DNA from 2 places in the Actinacidiphila sp. bgisy145 genome. Region 2 is predicted to be linked to the other one. Evidence: riboswitches for the same ligand, from Rfam matches in the RefSeq annotation. Region 2 holds a riboswitch; the other holds the start of a gene.
What was found. Region 2 has a riboswitch for thiamine pyrophosphate ahead of AC3ERT_RS09310 (thiamine ABC transporter substrate-binding protein). Riboswitches for the same ligand answer to the same signal wherever they lie in the genome.
Positions count from the first base shown of each region.

Region 1 (10,406 bases), on a different contig from region 2:
CGTCCACCCGAAGTTGTCCTGCATTTTCGCGTGCAGGAAGTACTGGTTGATCGCGGTCAGCTCGGCGGTCAACTGCTCGTTGAGGAACTCGATGACCTCGGGGTCGCCCTGCATGGCAACGCCGTCCTTCCCGTTCGGGCCCGATATGTCCGCGCATCCTTGCACCGCGTGACCGTTCGATCCAGTAAGTGCACGCTTACGGTGTCGGCGCCGCCCGGCCCGCGGCCCGAGCACGGTGTCCGGTCTGTCACCATGGACGTATGAGTCGGCAAGCGCATCCGGAGGGGCGGCTCCCCCCGGGGCAGCGGCTCCAGCGGGGCTGGCCGGTCACGCACTACGGGCCCGTGCCCCGCTTCCGCCCCGAGCGCTGGGACTTCCGCGTCTTCGGCGCCACCGCGCACGGCGCGCGCCCGGTGTGGAACCACGACGAGTTCTCCGCGCTGCCGTACACCACCGTGGTCGCCGACTTCCACTGCGTCACCAAGTTCTCGATGACCGGCATGGAGTGGGGCGGGGTCTCCGCCGCCACCGTCGCCGAACTCGCGCCCCCGGCGGCCGACGTCACCCACGTCATGGTCTGGGCCGAGTACGGCTTCAGCTCCAACCTGCGGATCGAGGAGTTCCTCGACGACCTCACGATCTTCGCCACCCACCAGGGCGGCCAGCCCCTCACCGCCGAACACGGCTTCCCCGTCCGCCTCGTCGTGCCCCGCCTCTACGCCTGGAAGGGCCCCAAGTGGGTGCGCGGCATCGAGTACATGACGGCCGACCGCCGCGGTTTCTGGGAGGAACGGGGCTACCACAACCTCGCCGACCCCTGGCACGAACAGCGCTACTCCTTCCAGGAATCCCCGGGCGACGGCCCCGAACTCTGATCCCGGCTCACCCCGCCGGGCGCCCTAAAGGGGCGCGGGGAACGGCGCGACCAGCCAGAACGTACGAGTGGATCGCCACTGCCTGAAGGGGCAGACGCGGCCGTAAGGGGTCACTCCCCCCGAAGGGACTGGAGCAACTTCACGTCAGAAGCGTGCCCTTCAACTCCCCCCGGGGTCTCGATGACCAAGGGCACCCCGTCCGTCGCCGGATGGGCCAGAACCTCACGGAAGGCCTCCACCCCGATCCGCCCGGCACCAATATTCTCGTGGCGGTCGAGGTGCGCCCCGCACCCCGCCTTCGAGTCGTTCGCATGGATCAGCCGCAGCCGCCCCGCCCCCGCGGCCCCCTCGATCTCCGCGAACATCCGGTCCACCCCGCCGGGCGCCGCGATGTCGTGCCCGGCGGCGAACACATGGCAGGTGTCCAGGCACAGCCCGACCCGCGGATGCCGGTCCAGCGCGTCCAGATACGGCCCCAGGTCCTCCGCCAGCGAACACAGCGAGGACCCCTGCCCGGCGGTCGACTCCAGCAGCAGCCACGGGTCGTCGTCGTGCGTCAGCTCCTCCAGCAGCGGCCGCACCCGCTCCCGTACCTGCGCCAGCGCGGCCTCCCGGGGGCGGCCGCCGGTCGCGGAACCGGTGTGCACCACCACCCCGAGCGCCCCGATCCGCCGCCCCCGGCGCAGCGAGTGCCGCAGCGACGCCACCGAGCGGTCGACGGTCTCCGGCGTGTGCGAGCCGAAGTTGATCAGATACGGCGCGTGCACGTACGCGGGGATGTCCGCGTCGGCGCAGCGGGCGCGGAACTCCTCGTCCTGCGCCGGATCACCCGGGCCGGTCGCCCAGCCCCGGGGGTTGGCCACGAAGACCTGCACCGCCTCCGCGCCCAACTGCTCGGCGTAGCCCAGGCCCTTGGTGGCCAGGCCGCCCGCCACCGGCACGTGCGCGCCGACCGGATTGCGGCGGCGCCCGGGCGCGGTCTGCTCGTTCACTCGTCCGTCACCGGTCTTCACAGCTCGTCGTTCGGGTCGGTCAGGGCACCCAGGGTCGGTCAGCGCATCCAGAGTCGGTCAGCGCGCCCAGAGGGTGATCGTCGCGCCCTTGGGGGCCTGGCTGCCGCCGTCGGGGGACTGGCTGAACACGGTACCGCTGAAGAAGAGGTTGATCACCCGCACCTCGAAGCCGGCGGCGGTGAGGATCTTCTTCGCGTCGCCCGTCTTCTTCCCGGTCACGTCCGGCACCGGGAACTGCTGCTGGCCCTTGGAGACCGTGATCGTCACCGAGTCGCCCGCGGCGGCCTGGCCCCCGGCGCCCGGGGACTCCAGCGCGACCTTGTCCTTGTCGGCCACGTCGGAGAAGACCTTGCCCGGCGCGAGCACCACCTTCAGCCCGGCCGCCTCCAGGTCCTGCTGCGCGTCGGTGACCGACTCGCCGACCACGTCGGGGATGTCGACGGGGGCGCCGCGCGAGACGGTGATGGAGACGCGCTTGCCCGGGTCGGTCTGGGTGGTGCCCAGCGGGTCGGTGGACACGACGCGGCCGCGCGGCACGTCGTTGCTGTACGCCTGGGTGACCGTGCCCGGCACCAGGCCCGCGGCCTTGATCTCCTTGCGGGCGGTGGCCAGGTCGCGCCCGGCGACGTCGGGCACCCGGACGTGCTGGGGGCCCTTGGAGACCGTCAGGGTCACCGTGCCGTTGCCGCGGATGCGCCGGCCGGGGGAGGGGTCGGTGGCGATCACGCTGCCGCGCGGCACCGTCAGCGAGAAGCCCTGCTTCACCTTGCTGTCCAGCCCGGCCTGCTCGATCTTCTGCTCGGCCTTCGCCTGCGGCAGCGACAGCACACCGGGGACCGTCGTGAACTGGCCGTCGTTGATGTACCAGACGCCCGCGCCGACCCCGAGGACGACCAGCAGGGCGACGAGCACGGCGAGCGGGCCGCGGCGCGAGCGCGCCCACCCGGGTGCCGGGGCGGGGGGAGGGTCGTCCGGCGGCGGGGTGGGCAGCAGCAGGCGGGTGGTGCGGTCCGGGACCGCGCCGTCGGGCCGCGCCACCACGCTGGTGGGCTCCTCGGAACCGGGCGGCAGTACGGGCGGCACCTCGTCGGTGGGCACCTCGTCGGCGTGCACCTGGTCGGCGGGCTCGGGTGCCGCCGGTCCGGCCGGGCGCGCGTCCAGCTCCTCCGCGGTCAGCGCCGCCCGCGCCGTACGGGTCTCGGCGAGCAGTTCCACCGCGTCCGCCGGGCGCTGCTGCTGCGGGCGGGCGCAGGCCCGCGCCACCAGCGCGTCCAGCAGCGGCGGTACGGTCGGCACGACCGCGGAAGGCGGCGGCACGTCCTCGTTGACGTGCTGGTACATCACCTTCATCGGGGTGTCGCCGTCGTACGGCTTGCGGCCGGTCAGCATCTCGTAGAGCACCACGCCGCACGCGTACACGTCGGCCCGCTGGTCCACGGTGCCGTGGCCGATCTGCTCCGGCGCCAGGTACGACACGGTGCCCAGCACCACGCCCGTCGACGCGCTCGTCTTCGTGTCGATCGCCCGCACCAGGCCGAAGTCGGCGACCTTCACCCGGCCGTCGTCGCCGATCAGCACGTTCTCCGGCTTCATGTCCCGGTGCACCAGACCCGCGCGGTGCGCCGCGCCCAGCGCCGCGAGCACCGGTTCCATGATGTCCAGCGCCGCGTGGACCTGGAGCGCCCCGCGCTCCCTCAGCACGTCCCGCAGCGTGCAGCCCGCGACGTACTCCATCGCCAGGTACACGTACGTGCCGTCCGTGCCCTGGTCGAAGACGCCCACCACGTTCGGGTGCGCGAGCTTCGCGACCGCCTTCGCCTCGCGGATGAAGCGCTCCACGAACACCGCGTCGTCCGCGAGGCGCGGGTGCATCACCTTCAGGGCGAGTTCCCGGTCCAACCGGGTGTCCACGGCGCGGTAGACCGTCGCCATCCCGCCGACGGCGATGCGCTCCTCGACCAGATAGCGCCCGTCGAGCGTCTGCCCGACGAGCGGGTCCTCCACGCTGGTGTCCACGGCCACCGATTCTACGAGGCGGTTCGCACCCAACCGCGGGATCACGGCGCAATGTGTCCCACCCGTGCGGATTCGCTACGCGGTTGTAACCGTCTCCGTCCCCCTCCTCCCGCCCTGCGGGCCCCACGGCCCCCGCCGCGACGGTCCCGTCTCGCCCCCGGCTGCCGCCGTGTGGTGCGCTGGCCGCGCCGTTCCCCGCGCCCCTGTGGGGCGCTGGCTTCTTCCGTGGAGGGGCCGTGCGCTTCCCGCCGCGGGGGTTCTGTCTCGCCCCCGGCTGCCGCCGTGTGGTGCGCTGGCCGCGCCGTTCCCCGCGCCCCTGTGGGGCGCTGGCTTCTTTCGCGGGAGGGCCCGAGCAAAACCAGGGGCGCGGGGAACTGCGCGACCAGCCGGAGCGGGCCGTGAGGTGGACGGGGACGGGAGGGGGCAGTACGCAGGGGCGCGGGGGGAGGGCGGCGCCCTATGCGCGGGGGGCTGGGGGCGGCGCCCCCAGGGAGAGGGCGCCGTTCGAGGGGGTCGAAGCGAGGGCACCGTACCTGCGGGGGATACGCCCGGCCCGGTGGGCGAGCCGGCCGGCGGAAACGGCCTCCCGCATGGCCGCGGCCATGAGCACGGGCCGCTGCGCCCGGGTGACGGCGGACGCGAGCATGACGGCATCGCACCCGAGTTCCATGGCGAGCGCGGCGTCGGACGCGGTGCCGGCCCCGGCGTCGAGGATGACGGGCACGGACGCCCGCTCGACGATGAGCTGGAAGTTGTGCGGGTTGCGAATCCCGAGCCCGGAGCCGATCGGCGAGCCGAGCGGCATGACCGCCGCGCACCCGACATCCTCCAACTTGCGGGCGAGCACGGGGTCGTCGCTGGTGTACGGCAGCACCGTGAACCCGTCGTCCACCAACGTCTCAGCGGCGTCGAGGAGTTCGACCGGATCAGGCAGCAACGTCCGCTCGTCGGCGATCACTTCGAGCTTGACCCAGTCGGTGCCGAGCGCCTCCCGGGCGAGCCGCGCGGTGAGGACGGCCTCGCCCGCGGTGAAGCAGCCGGCCGTGTTCGGCAGGACACGAACCCCCAACCGGCTCAGCACGGACAGCACGGAACCCTTCGCGGTGGGGTCCAGCCGCCGCATCGCGACGGTCGTCAGCTCCGTACCGGAGGCGACGAGCGCCCGCTCCAGCACGTCGAGGCTCGGCGCCCCGCCGGTGCCCATGATCAGCCGGGACCCGAACACGGCGTCGCCGATCCGCAGCGGATCAGCCCCGTCAGGCGACGCGGACGGCGCGGCCTGCGCCGACGGTGTCGTGTGCAACGCTCAGCCCCCCTGGACCGCGGTGAGGATCTCCACCCGGTCGCCGTCGGCGAGCCGGGTCGCCGACCAGCGCGAGCGCGGCACCACCGCCTCGTTGAGCGCGGCGGCCACCCCGGTGGTCGCCGCGCCGTACCGGGCGACGAGCACACCGAGCGCGATCGGCTCCTCCAGAGCGCGCGGCTCCCCGTTGACGAGCACGCTGATCGTCATACCGTCTGCTCCTCACGTACGGCCGCGAACCGCCCGGCGGCGAACGGCTCGGCGTACCGCGGCAGCCGTCCGGTGTCCAGGACATGGCCGAGGACGTCCCCGGTGACGGGCGTGAGCAGCACCCCGTTGCGGTGGTGCCCGGTGGCCAGCAGCAGGCCGTCCAGGTGGGAGGGCCCGAGCAGGGGCGCGTTGTCCGGCGAGCCGGGCCGCAGCCCCGCGAGGGTCTCGGTGAGGGGGAGTTCGGTGATGCCGGGCACCAGGTCGTGCGCGTCCCGCAGCAGTTGGTAGACGCCGCCCGCGGTCACCGCGGTGTCCCAGCCGAACTCCTCGCTGGTCGCGCCGAGCACCAGTTCCCCGTTCTCCCGCGGCACCAGGTAGACATGGCTGCCGCGGACCACCGCACGGACCGTGCGGGACAGGAACGGCGCCCGCCCGGCCGGCATCCGCAGCCGCAGGATCTGCCCCTTCACCGGCCGCACCGGCGGCAGCGCGTCCGGCGGCAGCCCCGCCAGCCGGCCGCTCTCGCAGCCCGCGGCCAGCACGGTGCGCCCCGCCACCGCCCGGGTGCCGTCGGCGAGTTCGGCGCCGGTGACCCGGTCGCCCGCGCACAGCACCCGCGCCGCCTTCGCCCGTACGAACTCCACGCCCGCCGAGCACGCCGCCCGCAGCAGCGCCGCCGCCAGCCGCCGCGGATCGACCTGGTGGTCGCCGTCCACCCGCAGCCCGCCGCGCACCCCGGGGGCGAGCAGCGGCTCCAGCCGGCGGCAGTCCCGCCCGGTCAGCCACTGCGCGGCCAGCCCCAGCGAGGTCTGGAAGGCGTGCAGGTCGCGCAGGTCCGCCCGGTCGTCCGCGTCCAGCGCCACCGCGAGGGTGCCGCACGGCCGGTAGCCGGTGTCCAGACCGGTGGCGTCGGCCAACTCCGCGACCAGGTCCGGATAGCGCGCCGCCGACGCCAGGTTCAGGTCGAGCAGCGTCTGCTCGCCGTACTGCAACTCCGTGACCGCGGCGAGCATCCCCGCCGCGACATGGGCGGCGCCGCCGCCGGGGGACGGGTCGGCCACCACCGTCGACAGCCCGCGCTGGGCGGCGCGCCACGCCGTCACCAGGCCGATGATGCCGCCCCCCACGACGAGGACGTCCGCTGTTCGGGTACGCATGAGTCTCGGCTGCTCCCTTCGCCGGCATGACCCGGATCAGGTTCGTACGGTCGGCGGCCGGCCAGCCGCCCTCTCAGCCCGGTGCGTCCGGGCTCCCGCGAATTCGCTTCCGGTCAGCTTAACCGAGGGCCCGCCGGCGGGCGCCGCCGCGTCCACCGCGGTGACCGGGCCGCCCCGACCCCCGCCCCGGCGCGGCCCCGACGCGCTAACGTGTCCCGGTGAGCGAGCGTCACGCAGTGATCGTGGGGGCCGGCATGGCCGGCGTGCAGACGGCCGTCGAGCTGCGGCAGCAGGGCTGGCGCGGCCGGATCACCCTGCTGGGGGACGAGCCCCACCCGCCGTACGACCGCCCCCCGTTGTCGAAGGCGGTGCTGCTGGGCGCGGAGGGCGGCGCCCTGGCCGACGTGCGGTTCGACGTCGACTTCGCCGCCTTGGAGGTGGACCTGCGGCTGGGCGTGCACGCGCAGGCGCTGCGCGCCGCGGCACGCCAACTCGTCACCGACGCGGGCCTGGTGGCCTATGACGCGCTCGTCCTGGCCACCGGCGCCTACCCGGTGGCGCTGCCCGGCACCGCCGGCCGCCCCGGCGTCCACCCGCTGCGCACCCTGGACGACGCCGCCGCGCTGCGCCCGGTCCTGGAGCGGCGCGAGCACGTCGTGGTGGTCGGCGCCGGCTGGATCGGCGCGGAGTTCGCGACCGCGGCCCGCAAGGCCGGCTGCGAGGTGACGGTGGTCGAAGCCGCCGACCGCCCGCTGTCCGGTGTGCTGCCCGCGTCCGTCACCGCGCACATGACCGGCTGGTACGACGAGGCCGGCGTGACCCTGCTGACCGGCACCACCGTGGCCGAGGCCGCGGCGGGCGGGGTGGTGCTCGCCGACGGCAGCCGCCTGGCGGCCGGCGCCGTGGTGGTCGGGATCGGCGCCCGCCCCGCCACCGGCTGGCTGGCCGGCTCCGGGGTCACCCTGGACCCCCAGGGCGCGGTGCGCGCCGACGAGCGGCTGCGGGCCACCGCACCCGACGTGTACGCGGTCGGCGACTGCGCGTCCTTCCCCTCCGCCCGCTACCACCGGCGGCTGCTCGTCCACCACTGGGACAACGCGGTCCAGGGCCCGCGCACCGCCGCCGCGAACCTGCTCGGCGGCGAGGAGGCGTACGACCCGGTGCCGTACTTCTGGTCCGAGCAGTTCGGGCGGTTCGTGCAGTACGCCGGGTTCCACCGGGACGAGGACACGATGGTCAGCCGCGGCGACCCGTCCGGCGACTCCTGGTCGGTGCTGTGGCTGCGCCGCGGCGTGCTGGTGGCGGTGCTCGCGGTGGGGCGGCCCCGGGACATGGCGCAGGGCCGCAAGCTGATCACCCAGGGTGCCGAGCCGGACCCGGCGCTCGCCGCGGACCCGGCGGTGCCGCTCAAGGCCGCGGTGCCGCATTGACGCCTGCCGCGGGGGCGCGGGGGCGCGGGGGACACCGTGACGGCTCAGCGGTGGGGGCGATTGTCAGCCGCAGGTGGCAGGCTTGTCCCGTGACTGCTTACTCGTCGGTTGACGCGCACATTGACGCTCTCGTCCCCTCCTGGCTCACCCTGCCCGAGGTCGCGGAGCGGCTCGGCCTCGAAGTGACCCGTATCCGGCCGCTGATCAAGGAAGGGCAGCTCATCGCGGTCCGGCGCGGGGAGAACAAGGTGCTGATGGTGCCGAGCGACTTCATCGGAGACGGCAAGATCGTGAAGGGCCTGCCCGGCACCCTGACCCTCCTGAAGGACGACGGGTTCACGGACGACGAGGCCCTGGAGTGGCTCTTCACGCCCGACCCGACCCTGCCCGGCACCCCCGCCAACGCGCTGCGCGAGAATCGCGGGACCGAGGTGAAGCGCCGCGCGCAGGCGCTCGCCGTGTAGCCCGCGCCCTGCCGGGGCCGCCGGCCGCCGCCCGTACCGCACCCGCGGACGTGCGCGGCGGCGGCCCGCACCGGGGCGCACCGACCCCGGGAGCCCGCGATGCCCACCCCGACCGCGTCCGACCGCCTCGCCGCCGCCCGGCTCTACCTGTGCACCGACGCGCGCACCGGCCGCGGCGACCTCGCCGCGTTCGCGGACGCCGCACTGCGCGGCGGGGTGGACATCATCCAGCTCCGCGACAAGGGCATCGAGGCCCGCCAGGAACTGGCCGCGCTGGAGATCCTCCGCGACGCCTGCCGCCGCCACGGCAAGCTCCTCGCCGTCAACGACCGCGCCGACGTCGCCCACGCCGCCCGCGCCGACATCCTCCACCTCGGCCAGGACGACCTGCCGGTCCCCGCCGCCCGCGCGATCCTCGGCCCCGACGTCCTCATCGGCCGCTCCTGCCACACCGCCGCGGAGGTCGACGCCGCCGCCGTCCAGCCCGGCGTCGACTACTTCTGCACCGGGCCGGTCTGGCCGACCCCCACGAAGCCCGGGCGCCCCGCACCCGGGCTCGACCTCGTCCGCCACGCCGCCGCGCTCCGCCCGGCCCGGCCCTGGTTCGCGATCGGCGGGATCGACGCCACCACCCTCCCCGACGTCCTCGCCGCCGGCGCCCCCCGCATCGTCGTCGTCCGCGCGATCACCGGTTCCCCCGCCCCCCACGAAGCCGCGGCCGCCCTGAGCCGCACGATCCGCTGCACGGTGCCCGACAGGGGCGCGGGGAACTGCGCGAGCAACCAGCTTCCGGCCGGTGGTCCGGACACGACAGCAACAGCCCCTTCGGGCCGGTGACGACCTGCACCACGGAACAGGGCTGGTCGCGCAGTTCCCCGCGCCCCTGTCCGGCACCGTTCTCCGCGGCAGCGGCCCCCCGGGAGTGGCTGGACGCACTAACGTGTGGTGGCCGCCACACGTTAGCCTGCTGACATGGCCTTGGGGACTTCATCCACACGTACGGACCGCGCGACCACGATCCGTGAGCTGCTCGCGTCCGGCCACCGCTCCTACTCCTTCGAGTTCGCCGCGCCGCGTACGGAGAAGGGCGAGCGCACGCTGTGGAACGCGATCCGGCGGATCGAAGCCGTCCGTCCGACGTTCGTGTCGGTCACCTACGGCGCCGGCGGCTCCTCGCGGGAGGGCACCGTACGGGCCACCGACCGCATCGTGTCGGACACCACGCTGACCCCGTGCGCCCACCTGACCGCGGTGAACCACTCGGTCGCCGAACTGCGCAACATCATCGGCCAGTACGCCGACGCCGGCATCCGCAACATCCTCGCGGTGCGCGGCGACCCGCCCGGCGACCCGATGGGCGAGTGGGTGGCGCACCCGCAGGGCCTGACGTACGCGGCCGAGCTGGTGCAGCTGGTCAAGGAGTCCGGGGACTTCTGCGTCGGCGTCGCGGCGTTCACCGAGATGCACCCGCGCTCGACGGACCCGGTGGAGGACACCCGGCACTTCCTCGACAAGTGCCGGGCGGGCGCGGACTTCGCGATCACCCAGATGTTCTTCGACCCCGAGGCGTACCTGCGGCTGCGCGACCGGGTGGACAGCGCGGGCTGCACGGTGCCGGTGATCCCCGAGGTGATGCCCGTCACGAACGTCCGGCAGATCGAGCGCTTCTCGCAGCTCGGCAACGCGCCCTTCCCTCCTGAGCTGGCCGAACGCATCCTCGCGGTGCAGGACGACCCGGCGGAGGTGCGGAAGATCGGCATCGAGTTCACCACGCGGATGTGCCGGCGCCTCATGGACGAGGACATCCCGGGGCTCCACTTCATTACTCTTAACCACTCCACCGCATCGCTGGAGATCTACGAGAACCTCGGGCTGCACCAGCGGGCGGCGTGACCGCGGGCGACCGCCCCTAGGTGAGGAAGTGGGCACATGGGCTAC
Region 1 is NZ_JBYIRL010000005.1:33,454-43,859, forward strand. Features, by position in the region: gene bfr (bacterioferritin) at 1-114, opposite strand, end outside; gene AC3ERT_RS06405 (sulfite oxidase-like oxidoreductase) at 261-875, shown strand; gene AC3ERT_RS06410 (deoxyribonuclease IV) at 986-1,867, opposite strand; gene pknB (Stk1 family PASTA domain-containing Ser/Thr kinase) at 1,946-3,904, opposite strand; gene AC3ERT_RS06420 (thiazole synthase) at 4,362-5,207, opposite strand; gene thiS (sulfur carrier protein ThiS) at 5,211-5,417, opposite strand; gene thiO (glycine oxidase ThiO) at 5,414-6,574, opposite strand; TPP riboswitch at 6,571-6,683, opposite strand; gene AC3ERT_RS06435 (NAD(P)/FAD-dependent oxidoreductase) at 6,793-8,004, shown strand; gene AC3ERT_RS06440 (Rv2175c family DNA-binding protein) at 8,094-8,468, shown strand; gene thiE (thiamine phosphate synthase) at 8,568-9,305, shown strand; gene metF (methylenetetrahydrofolate reductase [NAD(P)H]) at 9,441-10,361, shown strand; gene AC3ERT_RS06455 (hypothetical protein) at 10,398-10,406, shown strand, end outside.
Region 1: another riboswitch for thiamine pyrophosphate. It lies ahead of thiO (glycine oxidase ThiO); the one in region 2 lies ahead of AC3ERT_RS09310 (thiamine ABC transporter substrate-binding protein).

Region 2 (10,406 bases):
GGATGGCCGTGATCACCCCCTTCGACAGCAGCAGCCTGCGCAACATCGAAGAGGCGATCCGCAACTCCGACCTCGGTGTGAACCCCAGCAACGACGGCCGGATCATCCGCGTGGTGTTCCCGCAGCTCACCGAGGAGCGGCGGCGCGAGTACATCAAGGTCGCCAAGGCCAAGGGCGAGGACGCGAAGATCTCCATCCGCAGCGTCCGCCGCAAGGCCAAGGAGACGCTGGACAAGCTCGTCAAGGACGGCGAGAGCGGCGAGGACGAGGTGCGCCGCGCGGAGAAGGAGCTGGACGACACCACGGCGAAGTACGTGGCGCAGGTCGACGAGCTGCTCAAGCACAAGGAAGCGGAGCTGCTGGAGGTCTGACCTCCGCGGAGCTCCCGCGTAGCCGATGTGTCCTGGCCGGACCCTGCGCGTCCGGGCCGGACCGCCGCACGTTCCCCCCGGCCGACCACCAACCTGACGACGACGCGAGGCGACGTTCCGTGAACGATTCTTCCTGGGGCGCTTCGCCACGCGCCGGTCACGCGGCGGGTTCCGCCACGGAGCCCGGGGTCAGGAGGAAGATCTCCACCATGCCACCGCCACCGTCCGCGCCGCCCCAGGACCCACCGCCGGCCGCGAAGAAGTCCGCCGGGCGCGACCTGCGGGCGGCGATAGGGGTCGGTGTCGGCCTCGGTGCGGTGGTCGTGGCGGCGCTGTTCGTCGTCAAGGCGGTCTTCGTCGGGATCGTCGTGGTCGCGGTGGTCGTCGGGCTGTGGGAGCTGACCTCCCGGCTCGCCGAGCGCAAGCAGATCCACGCGCCGCTGGTCCCGCTGGCGGTCGGCGGCACCGCGATGGTGATCGTCGGGTACGTCCGCGGTGCCGACGGCGCGTGGATCGCGATGGCGCTCACCGCGCTCGCGGTGCTGGTCTGGCGGATGGCCACCCCGCCCGAGGACTACCTGCGGGACGTCACCGCGGCCGTGTTCGCCGCGTTCTACGTGCCGTACCTCGCCACGTTCGTGGTCATGATGCTCGCCGCCGACGACGGTCCGCGGCGGGTGCTGGTCTTCCTGCTGCTCACCGTGATCAGCGACACCGGCGCCTACGCGGTCGGCTGGCGCTTCGGCAGCCACAAGCTCGCGCCCCGGATCAGCCCCGGCAAGACCCGCGAGGGCCTGGTCGGCGCGATCAGCTTCGCGATGGTCGTCGGCGCCCTGCTCATGCAGTACTTCATCGACGGCGGCCACTGGTGGCAGGGCCTGCTCTTGGGCCTGGCCGCGGCGGTCAGCGCCACCCTCGGCGACCTCGGCGAGTCCATGATCAAACGCGACCTCGGCATCAAGGACATGGGCACCCTCCTCCCGGGCCACGGCGGCATCATGGACCGCCTCGACTCCCTCCTCCCCACCGCCCCCGTCGTCTGGCTCCTCCTCGTCTCCTTCGTCGGCCAGGGCTGACCCCCGCCTCCCGGCCCCGTCCCGGCCGCACGCAGCACGAACGGCGCACCGCGCGGAGTCTGCGACACTGGTAGGCATCATGCCTGTACCCGGAGAACTGACGTTTGCCGTGCCGCGCGGGGCCAAGAAGCCGCCGCGGCATCTTGCTGATCTTTCGCCCGCGGAGCGGAGGGAGGCGGTGGCGGCGCTGGGGGAGAAGCCGTTCCGGGCGAAGCAGTTGTCGCAGCACTACTTCGCGCGCTACGCGGACGATCCGGCGACGTGGACGGACATTCCGGTGGGGGCCCGGGGGAAGCTGGCCGGCGACCTGCTGCCGGAGCTGATGACGGTGGTGCGGCACGCCTCGTGCGACGACGGGGAGACCCGCAAGACGCTGTGGCGGCTCTTCGACGGGACGCTCGTCGAGTCGGTGCTGATGCGGTACCCGGACCGGGTGACGATGTGCATCTCGTCGCAGGCCGGCTGCGGGATGAACTGCCCGTTCTGCGCGACCGGCCAGGCGGGCCTGGACCGCAACCTGTCGACGGCCGAGATCGTGCACCAGATCGTCGCCGGGATGCGGTCCCTGCGCGACGGAGACGTGCCCGGCAGCGCGGCCGGCGCCCCGGACCGGCTGTCGAACATCGTCTTCATGGGCATGGGCGAGCCGCTCGCGAACTACCGCCGGGTCGTCGACGCGATCCGGCGCCTGACCGATCCGGCGCCCGACGGGCTGGGGCTGTCGCAGCGCGGCATCACCGTCTCCACCGTCGGCCTGGTCCCGGCCATGCACCGCTTCGCCGACGAGGGCTTCAAGTGCCGCCTCGCGGTGTCCCTGCACGCCCCCGACGACGAGCTGCGCGACACCCTCGTGCCGGTCAACACCCGCTGGAAGGTCCGCGAGGTGCTCGACGCCGCCTGGCACTACGCCGACGTCTCCGGCCGCCGCGTCTCCATCGAGTACGCCCTGATCCGCGACGTCAACGACCAGGCGTGGCGCGCCGACCGGCTCGGCCGGCTGCTGAAGAACCACCGGGTGCACGTGAACCTGATCCCGCTCAACCCCACCCCCGGCTCCAAGTGGACCGCCTCCCGGCCGGAGGACGAGCGGGCGTTCGTGGCCGCACTGGAGGCGCACGGCGTGCCGGTGACCGTCCGTGACACCCGCGGCCAGGAGATCGACGGGGCCTGCGGTCAGCTCGCCGCCTCCGCACGCTGATACGGTGCGCTGGTGTGTTCGTCGTACCAGCAGGACACATGAACAGCAGGACACATGAACCGCACGACCGCAGAACCGCAGGACAAGTGAACATCCGACAGGGGAGCGCCTGAGACGGCGCTGAGAGTGCGGCTGGGACCCGATCCGACGGCAGGACCGTCGAGGGACCCAGGCCGCAGACCCTCCCACCTGATCCGGGTCATACCGGCGTAGGGAGTCACACAGTGAACAGCACCATCCGTCGGCGTGCCATCGGCGCGCTCGTCCTCGCCACCGCCGGCGCCACCGTCCTCGCCGGCTGCGGCTCGAGCTCCAGCTCCGGTTCCGGCTCCTCCTCGGCCGCCGGCAAGCCCTCCAAGACCGTCACCCTGGTCAGCCACGACTCGTTCGCCGCCTCCTCCTCGGTGCTCGCGCAGTTCACCAAGGAGACCGGCTACACCGTCAAGGTGCTGCGCGGCGGCGACGCGGGCGCCGCGGTCAACCAGGCCATCCTCACCAAGGACCACCCGCGCGGCGACGTCTTCTTCGGCGTCGACAACACCCTGCTCTCCCGCGCCCTGAGCAACGGCCTGTTCGACTCCTACACCGCCAAGGGCCTGGACCAGGTCGCCGCGGACGTGCAACTGGACGCCGCCAAGCACCGCGTGACGCCGATCGACTCCGGCGACGTGTGCGTCAACTACGACCGCGCCTACTTCACCTCCCACCACCTCGCGCCGCCGCAGACCTTCGCCGACCTGGTCAAGCCGCAGTACAAGAACCTGCTCGTCACCGAGAACGTCTCCACCTCCTCCCCGGGGCTCGCCTTCCTGCTGGGCACCGCCGCCACCTACGGCGACTCCGGCTGGCAGGCGTACTGGAAGAAGCTGAAGGCCAACGGCGTGCAGGTCGTCGACAGCTGGGAGCAGGCGTACGACAACGCCTTCTCCGGGTCGGCCGCCGGCAAGAAGGCCAAGGGCAGCAAGCCGCTGGTCGTCTCCTACGCCTCCAGCCCGCCCGCCGAGGTGGTCGGCGTCACCCCGCAGCCCGCGCAGTCGCCCGTCGGGGTGGCCACCGGCACCTGCTTCCGCCAGATCGAGTTCGCCGGGCTGCTGCACGGCGCGAAGAACCCCGCCGGCGCCAAGGCGTTCATCGACTTCATGCTCAGCCGGACCTTCCAGCAGGACATGCCGCTCCAGATGTACGTCGACCCGGTCGTGAAGGGCGCGGTCGAACCCGAGGTGTTCACCAAGTACGGCGCGAAGGTCCCGCACCCCACGACGCTGGCGCCCGACAAGATCGCCGCGAAGCGGGACGACTGGGTGAAGTCGTGGAACTCGATCGTCCTGTAGCGCCACGGGAGGGAGCGCCAAAGAACGGGCTGCCGCGCAAGGCCGCACCGCGCAACGCCGCGCCGCGGGCCGACTCCCACCGCGGTAGCCGCCGCGTCCTCACCGGAGCGGCCCTGGCCGCACTGCCGCTGGCGTTCTTCGCCGCCTTCTTCGCCTACCCCGTGGCGGCGATCGTCGGCCGCGGCCTGCACGAGGGCGGCCGCTGGCAGCTCGGCCGGATCGGCGACGTCCTCGGTGACGGCTCGGTCCGGCACGTGCTGTGGTTCACCTGCTGGCAGGCGGCCGCCTCCACCGCGCTGACCCTGGTGGTCGCCCTGCCGGGGGCGTACGCCTTCGCGCGGCTGGACTTCCCCGGCAAGCGGCTGCTGCGGGCCGTGGTCACGGTGCCGTTCGTGCTGCCGACCGTCGTCGCGGGCTCGGCGTTCCTCGCGCTGCTCGGGCAGGGCGGCTTCACCGACAGCCTGTTCGGGGTGCGCCTGGACACCTCGGTGTGGGCGATCCTCATCGCGCACGTCTTCTTCAACTACGCCGTGGTCGTCCGCACCGTCGGCGGCCTGTGGGCCCAGCTCGACCCGCGCCAGGAGGAGGCCGCCCGCATGCTCGGCGCGGGCCGCCTCGCCGCCTGGCGCCGCGTCACCCTGCCCGCGCTCGGGCCTGCCGTCGCGGCCGCCGGGGTGATGGTCTTCCTGTTCACCTTCACCTCCTTCGGCGTCATCCAGATCCTCGGCGGCCCCACCCGCGCCACCCTGGAGGTCGAGATCTACCGGGAGACCGCCGAGATCTTCGACCTGCCCACCGCGGCCGTGCTCACCCTGCTCCAGTTCGCCGCCGTGGCCGCGATCCTGGCCGTGCACGCCTGGACCACCCGGCGTGGGGAGTCCGCGCTGCGCCTGGTCGACCCGGCCGGCACCGCGCACCGCCCGCGCGGCCGGGGCGAACGCGCGCTGCTGGCCGCCGTCCTCGCCTCGGTCGCGCTGCTGATCCTGCTGCCGCTCGGCGTGCTCGCCGCCCGCTCCTTCGACGGCCCGAACGGCTACGGCCTGGCCTTCTACCGCGCGCTCGGCACCACCGGCGGCGACGGCACCTTCCTCGTCCCACCGTTGCAGACCGTCTGGAACTCGGTGCGCTACGCGGCCGCCGCCACCGTGATCGCCCTGGTCGTCGGCGGGCTGGCCGCGGCCGCCCTGACCCGCCGCGGCGGCCGGCTGATGCGCGGCTTCGACGGGCTGATGATGCTGCCGCTGGGCACCTCCGCGGTCACCGTCGGCTTCGGCTTCCTGATCGCCCTCGACAAGCCGCCGCTGGACCTGCGGGACTCCTGGCTGCTGGTGCCGCTGGCCCAGGCGCTGGTCGGCGCGCCGTTCGTGGTGCGGGTGATGCTGCCGGTGCTGCGGGCCGTCGACGAACGGCTGCGGGAGGCCGCGGCGATGCTGGGCGCCTCCCCGCTGCGGGTCTGGCGCGAGGTCGAACTCCCGCTGGTACGGCGGGCGCTGGGCATCGCGGCCGGGTTCGCGTTCGCCGTCTCGCTCGGCGAGTTCGGTGCCACGGTCTTCATCGCCCGCCCCGACAGCCCCACCCTGCCGGTCGCCGTCGCCCGCCTGCTCGGCCGGGCCGGCGAGATGAACTACGGCCAGGCGATGGCGCTGAGCACCATCCTCATGGTGGTCTGCGCGGCCAGCCTGCTGATCCTGGAGTACCCGCTGTCGGAGAGGTCGCGATGACCGGCACCCTGCTGCGCGTGGACGCGGCCACCGTACGGTTCGGGGCGCGCGCCGCGCTGGACGAGGTGAGCGTGGACGCGGCCGCGCACGAGATCGTCTGCGTGCTCGGGCCGTCCGGCAGCGGCAAGTCCACGCTGCTGCGCACCGTTGCCGGGCTCCAGGCGCTCGACGGCGGCCGGGTGCTGCTGGATGGCGCCGACCAGCGGGGCGTGCCCGCGCACCGCCGCGGGGTCGGGCTGATGTTCCAGGACCACCAGCTCTTCCCGCAGCGCGACGTCGGCGGCAACGTGGCGTTCGGGCCGCGCATGCACGGGATGCCGCGCCAGGACCGCGAGCGGCGGACCGCCGAACTGCTGGACCTGGTGGGGCTGCCCGGCGCCGCGGCCCGCCCCGTCGCCACCCTCTCCGGCGGCGAGCAGCAGCGGGTCGCGCTGGCCCGCGCCCTCGCGTCCGAGCCGCGGCTGCTGATGCTCGACGAGCCGCTGGGCCAGCTCGACCGCTCCCTGCGCGAACGGCTGGTCGTCGAACTGCGTCGGCTGTTCGGGCAGTTGGGCACCACCGTGCTGGCCGTCACGCACGACCAGGGGGAGGCGTTCGCGCTCGCGGACCGGGTGGTGGTGATGCGCGACGGGCGGATCGTGCGCAGCGGTACGCCCCTCGAGGTGTGGCAGCAGCCCGGCTCGGAGTTCGTGGCCCGCTTCCTGGGGTTCGACAACATCACCGACGCCGTGGTCAGCGGTGGTGTCGCGGTGACCGCCTGGGGCAAGCTCGCCGTCCCCGACGGCACCCCCGACGGCGAGCACCGCCTGCTCGTGCGGCCCTCGGGCGTACGGCTCGGGCCGGCCGACGGCGCCGGACCGCGCTGCGAGGTGGTCTCGCGGACCTTCCGCGGCGGCCATGTGGGAGTGCTGCTCCAGCCCGCGCAGGGGCCCGCCCTCGAAGCGGAGTGCGCGCTGCGCGACGCGCCGGAGATCGGCGCCCGGGTGGGCGCGGTGTTCGCCCCCGAGGACGTCGTCGTCCTCGCCCGGTCCGCCGTACGGGCCGCTCCCGGCGAACGCCCGGCCGCGGGGTGAGGCGGGCTACGCGCTGAGGCGGGCCAGCGCCGCGGGCACCTCGTCGACGCTGTCGACCAGGGTGATGCGCGCGCTCATGGGCCGGCCGTCGGCGAGGGCCTGGAGCAGCGGCCAGACGGGCAGCTCGGCGGTCCAGTGGGCGTGGTCGACCAGGACCATGGGGGCCGGGTCGCCGTGCGAGCCGTAGTAGTTGGCGGTGGCGGCGTCGAAGACCTCCTGGACGGTGCCGGCGGCGCCCGGCAGGAAGACGGCGCCGGCGGTGCAGCGTGTCAGGAGCCCGTCCTCACGGGTGGCGTTCGCGAAGAACTTCGCGATGTGCGCGGCGAACGGGTTGGGCGGCTCGTGGCCGTAGAACCAGGTGGGCAGGCCGTAGGAGGGCCCGCCGTCCGGCCAGCGCTCGCGCACCTCGAAGGCGGTGGACGCCCAGGCGTCGACGGAGGGCGCGAAGGACGGGGTGCCCGCGAGGACGTCGAGCGCCTTGCCGAGCATCACGTCGTCGTACGCGGCCGCGTACGCCCCGAAGTTCGCCGCCTCCATCGCGCCCGGGCCGCCGCCGGTCGCCACGGTCAGCCCGGCGGTGGCCAGCGCGCGGCCCAGCCGGGCGGCGCCCGCGTACGCCGGGGTGCCGCGCTCCATGGCGTGCCCGCCCAGCACGCCCACCACCTGCTCGCCGCCGAGCTGCTCGTCCAGGGCGTCGGAGACCGCGTCGTCGTGGACGGAGCGCAGCATGGAGGCGAACACGTCGCGCTCGGCGGCGGTCCGCAGCCACCAGTCGTACGTCAGCGCGTCCGGTGTCGCGCCGTAGCCGCTCTCGGCCAGGCCCGCGTACAGCTCCTCGGGCCGGTAGGGCGCCGCGCGGTAGGGGTCGAAGGGCAGGCCGGGCACCGGCGGGAAGACCAGCGCGCCGCCGGCCCGCACCTGGGCCAGCGCCTGCGGCTCCATCGGGCAGCCGAGGAAGACCGCCTGCGAGGTGTCGGTGACCAGCAGCGCGAAGGTGCGGGAGGTCAGGTCCACCGCCCGCACCCGGCAGTCCGCGAAGGACCCGCCGAGCGCGACCGCGTCGAACTCCTCCAGCGTCTCCACCTCGCGGGTCCGGCGGACACCTTCCGGCGCGGCGCCCGAGGGCGCCTTCGGCGGCTCGGGCGGCACCGGGCCGCGGTACGGGCCGGCCGCGGGACGCGGCAGCCGCGGACGGGAGGGACGGGGCGAGTCTGGGGAGGTAGGCGCTGCCACGCGAGCACGATAGCGCGCCGCGGTCGGCGCCGGGCCGCCGCGAAGAGGGACAGCGGCGGCGCGCCGTTGACGCGGCGCCGCGTGCGGGAGGACCGCGCGCGGCGCCGGGGACGGATCGGGACGGGGGGAGGGGCCACGGGCCGGGAAGGGGACGGGCTACGGGCCGGGAAGGGGACGGGTTACGGGCCGGAAGGGGAGGGGCTGCGGACTGGGAAGGGGACGGGTTACGGGCCGGGAGGCGGAGGGGCTGCGGACCGGGAGAGGGAGCGCTAGGGCGTCGGCGAGAGCGCCGCGACCAGCAGCGCCGGCACCAGGAACGCGACCGCCAGCACGCCGGCCCGCACCGCCGCCGACGCGCGCAGCACCGCGGCGGGCGCCGCGAGTTCGCGCAGCGCGGCCCGCGCGGACGCGCGCGCGGCGTGGGACTCCCGCGCGGCCAGCGCGGCCGAGGCCAGCACGCACATGCAGATCAGCAGCACCGCGCAGGTGGTGACCGGCCCGAGGCTGCGGCCGCTGTCCTGGTGCAGGCCGTAGCCGGCCACCAGCGCCGCCACGGTCGCCGAGAGCAGGCCGAGCGGGCGGCCGAGCCGCCGCGCCTCGTGCTGGAGCCCGCGCCCGGCCAGCAGCCGCAGCCCGCCGGGCCGGTAGGCGGCGAGCAACCGCCCGCAGGCGTGGACCAGTCCGGGGCCGGCCAGCACCAGCCCGGCGGCGGTGAGCACCCAGCCGCCGACCGCGGCCGGCGCCATCGCGCCCAGGCCGCTGGGCAGCGGGAAGGTGTGCCGGTCGGGGGCCGTCGCCTCGAGCGCCAGCCCGACGGCGATCAGCGCGACGCCCCACGGGAGCCCGGCGGGCACCTGCTCGTCCGGTTCGATCGCGCCCGCGTCCGGGCCGCCCGGGCGGGCACGGCCCCGGTCCGGCCGCTGCCCGTCCGTCCGCCGTCCGTCGGGGCGCTGCTCGGTGCGCAGCCGTGCCGCGCTCGCGGCGCCCGCCGCCAGCGGGACCAGGGCCAGCAGCGTGACCGCCCCGGCGAGCGGCAGGCTGTGGCCCGCCGCCAGGAGCCCGGGGCCGACGCCGTGGTAGGGCACACCGGTCACGTCGCCGCGCAGTTGGAGGAAGACCAGCAGCGCCAGCACGCTGCCGCACGCGCACACCAGGGTCACCGTCGCCGCGGCGAGCAGCACCAGGCCGTTCCGGCCCAGGCCGACCGCGGTGAGCCCGGCCCGGGGCCAGCCGGTCGACTGGGCGCGGCCCACCGCGACCGCCAGCTGCACGCTGACGATCGCCGGCACCACGCACCAGCCGAGGCGTACCACCGTGTGCGAGGCGCCGCCGGGGTGGGCCAGCGCCCAGCCGAGGGCCGCCAGCAGCAGCAGTCCGGTGCCGCACGACGCGAGGGCGGCCAGCACCCACCGGCCGAGCGCCGCCGGACTCGCCCCGCGCAGCAGCCGCAGGCTCAGCACCGGCCGCACCCCCCGCGGCCGGCCGCGCTCCGCCCGGGGCGCGGGCGCCGTACGCGGGCGTTCATACGCTGGCCGGGCGGGGAGCGGCCAGGTCCGGGTTCTGCCCCGTCCCCTTGCCCTTGCCCTGGGCCGGCCCCTTGCCCTGGGCGGCGCCCTGGCCCGAGTTCTGCTCCGGGGCGGTGGTCACCACGCGGCCGTCGGCGAAGGGCACGGTCCGGTCGGCGTGCGCGGCGATGTCGGGGTCGGCCGTGGCCAGCACGACGGTGATGCCGTGGGAGCGGGCCGCGCTGGTGAGGGTGCGCAGCACGTGCGCCCGGTCGTCGCGGTGCAGCGTCGCGGTCGGCTCGTCGGCGAAGACCACGGCCGGGCCGGTGACCAGCGCGCGGGCCACGGCGACGCGCTGGCGCTGCGCGGCGGACAGCCCGGCCGGCCGGCTGCGGGCGACGTCGCCGATGTCGAGGCGGTCCAGCCACTCGCGGGTGGCGGTCCGCGCGGTCCGGCTGCTCTCGCCGCGCAGCAGCAGCGGCAGGGCGGCGTTCTCCCACACGTTCAGCTCGGGCAGCAGGTGCGGGTCGGTGCCGACCCAGCCGAACCGGTCGCGGCGCAGCCGCTCGCGGGCGGGGTCGGGCAGCGTGTGCACCGGGCCGCTGTTGAACCAGACCTCGCCCTCGTCGGGGACGAGCTGTCCGGAAAGGCAGCGCAGCAGCGTCGACTTGCCCGCGCCGCGCGGTCCGGCGAGCGCGAGGATCTCCCCGGCCCGCACGCTGACCGACACGCCGAGCAGCGCGGGCGAGCCCTGGTAGGAGTGACGCAGGGCGCGAGCCCAGAGCACGTCGTTGTCGGGCGGGGCCTCCATGCCGTACCTCCGCGGATCGCGAGTTCACCCGGGCAACGAGCCCGGGACGTGTCCGGTCACTGCTCGGCACGCTATGCGCGGCCGCCG
Region 2 is NZ_JBYIRL010000008.1:66,205-76,610, reverse strand. Features, by position in the region: gene frr (ribosome recycling factor) at 1-371, shown strand, start outside; gene AC3ERT_RS09320 (phosphatidate cytidylyltransferase) at 368-1,447, shown strand; gene rlmN (dual-specificity RNA methyltransferase RlmN) at 1,527-2,645, shown strand; TPP riboswitch at 2,735-2,878, shown strand; gene AC3ERT_RS09310 (thiamine ABC transporter substrate-binding protein) at 2,870-3,976, shown strand; gene AC3ERT_RS09305 (ABC transporter permease) at 4,090-5,697, shown strand; gene AC3ERT_RS09300 (ABC transporter ATP-binding protein) at 5,694-6,770, shown strand; gene AC3ERT_RS09295 (LOG family protein) at 6,777-7,853, opposite strand; gene AC3ERT_RS09290 (hypothetical protein) at 8,273-9,463, opposite strand; gene AC3ERT_RS09285 (ABC transporter ATP-binding protein) at 9,525-10,319, opposite strand.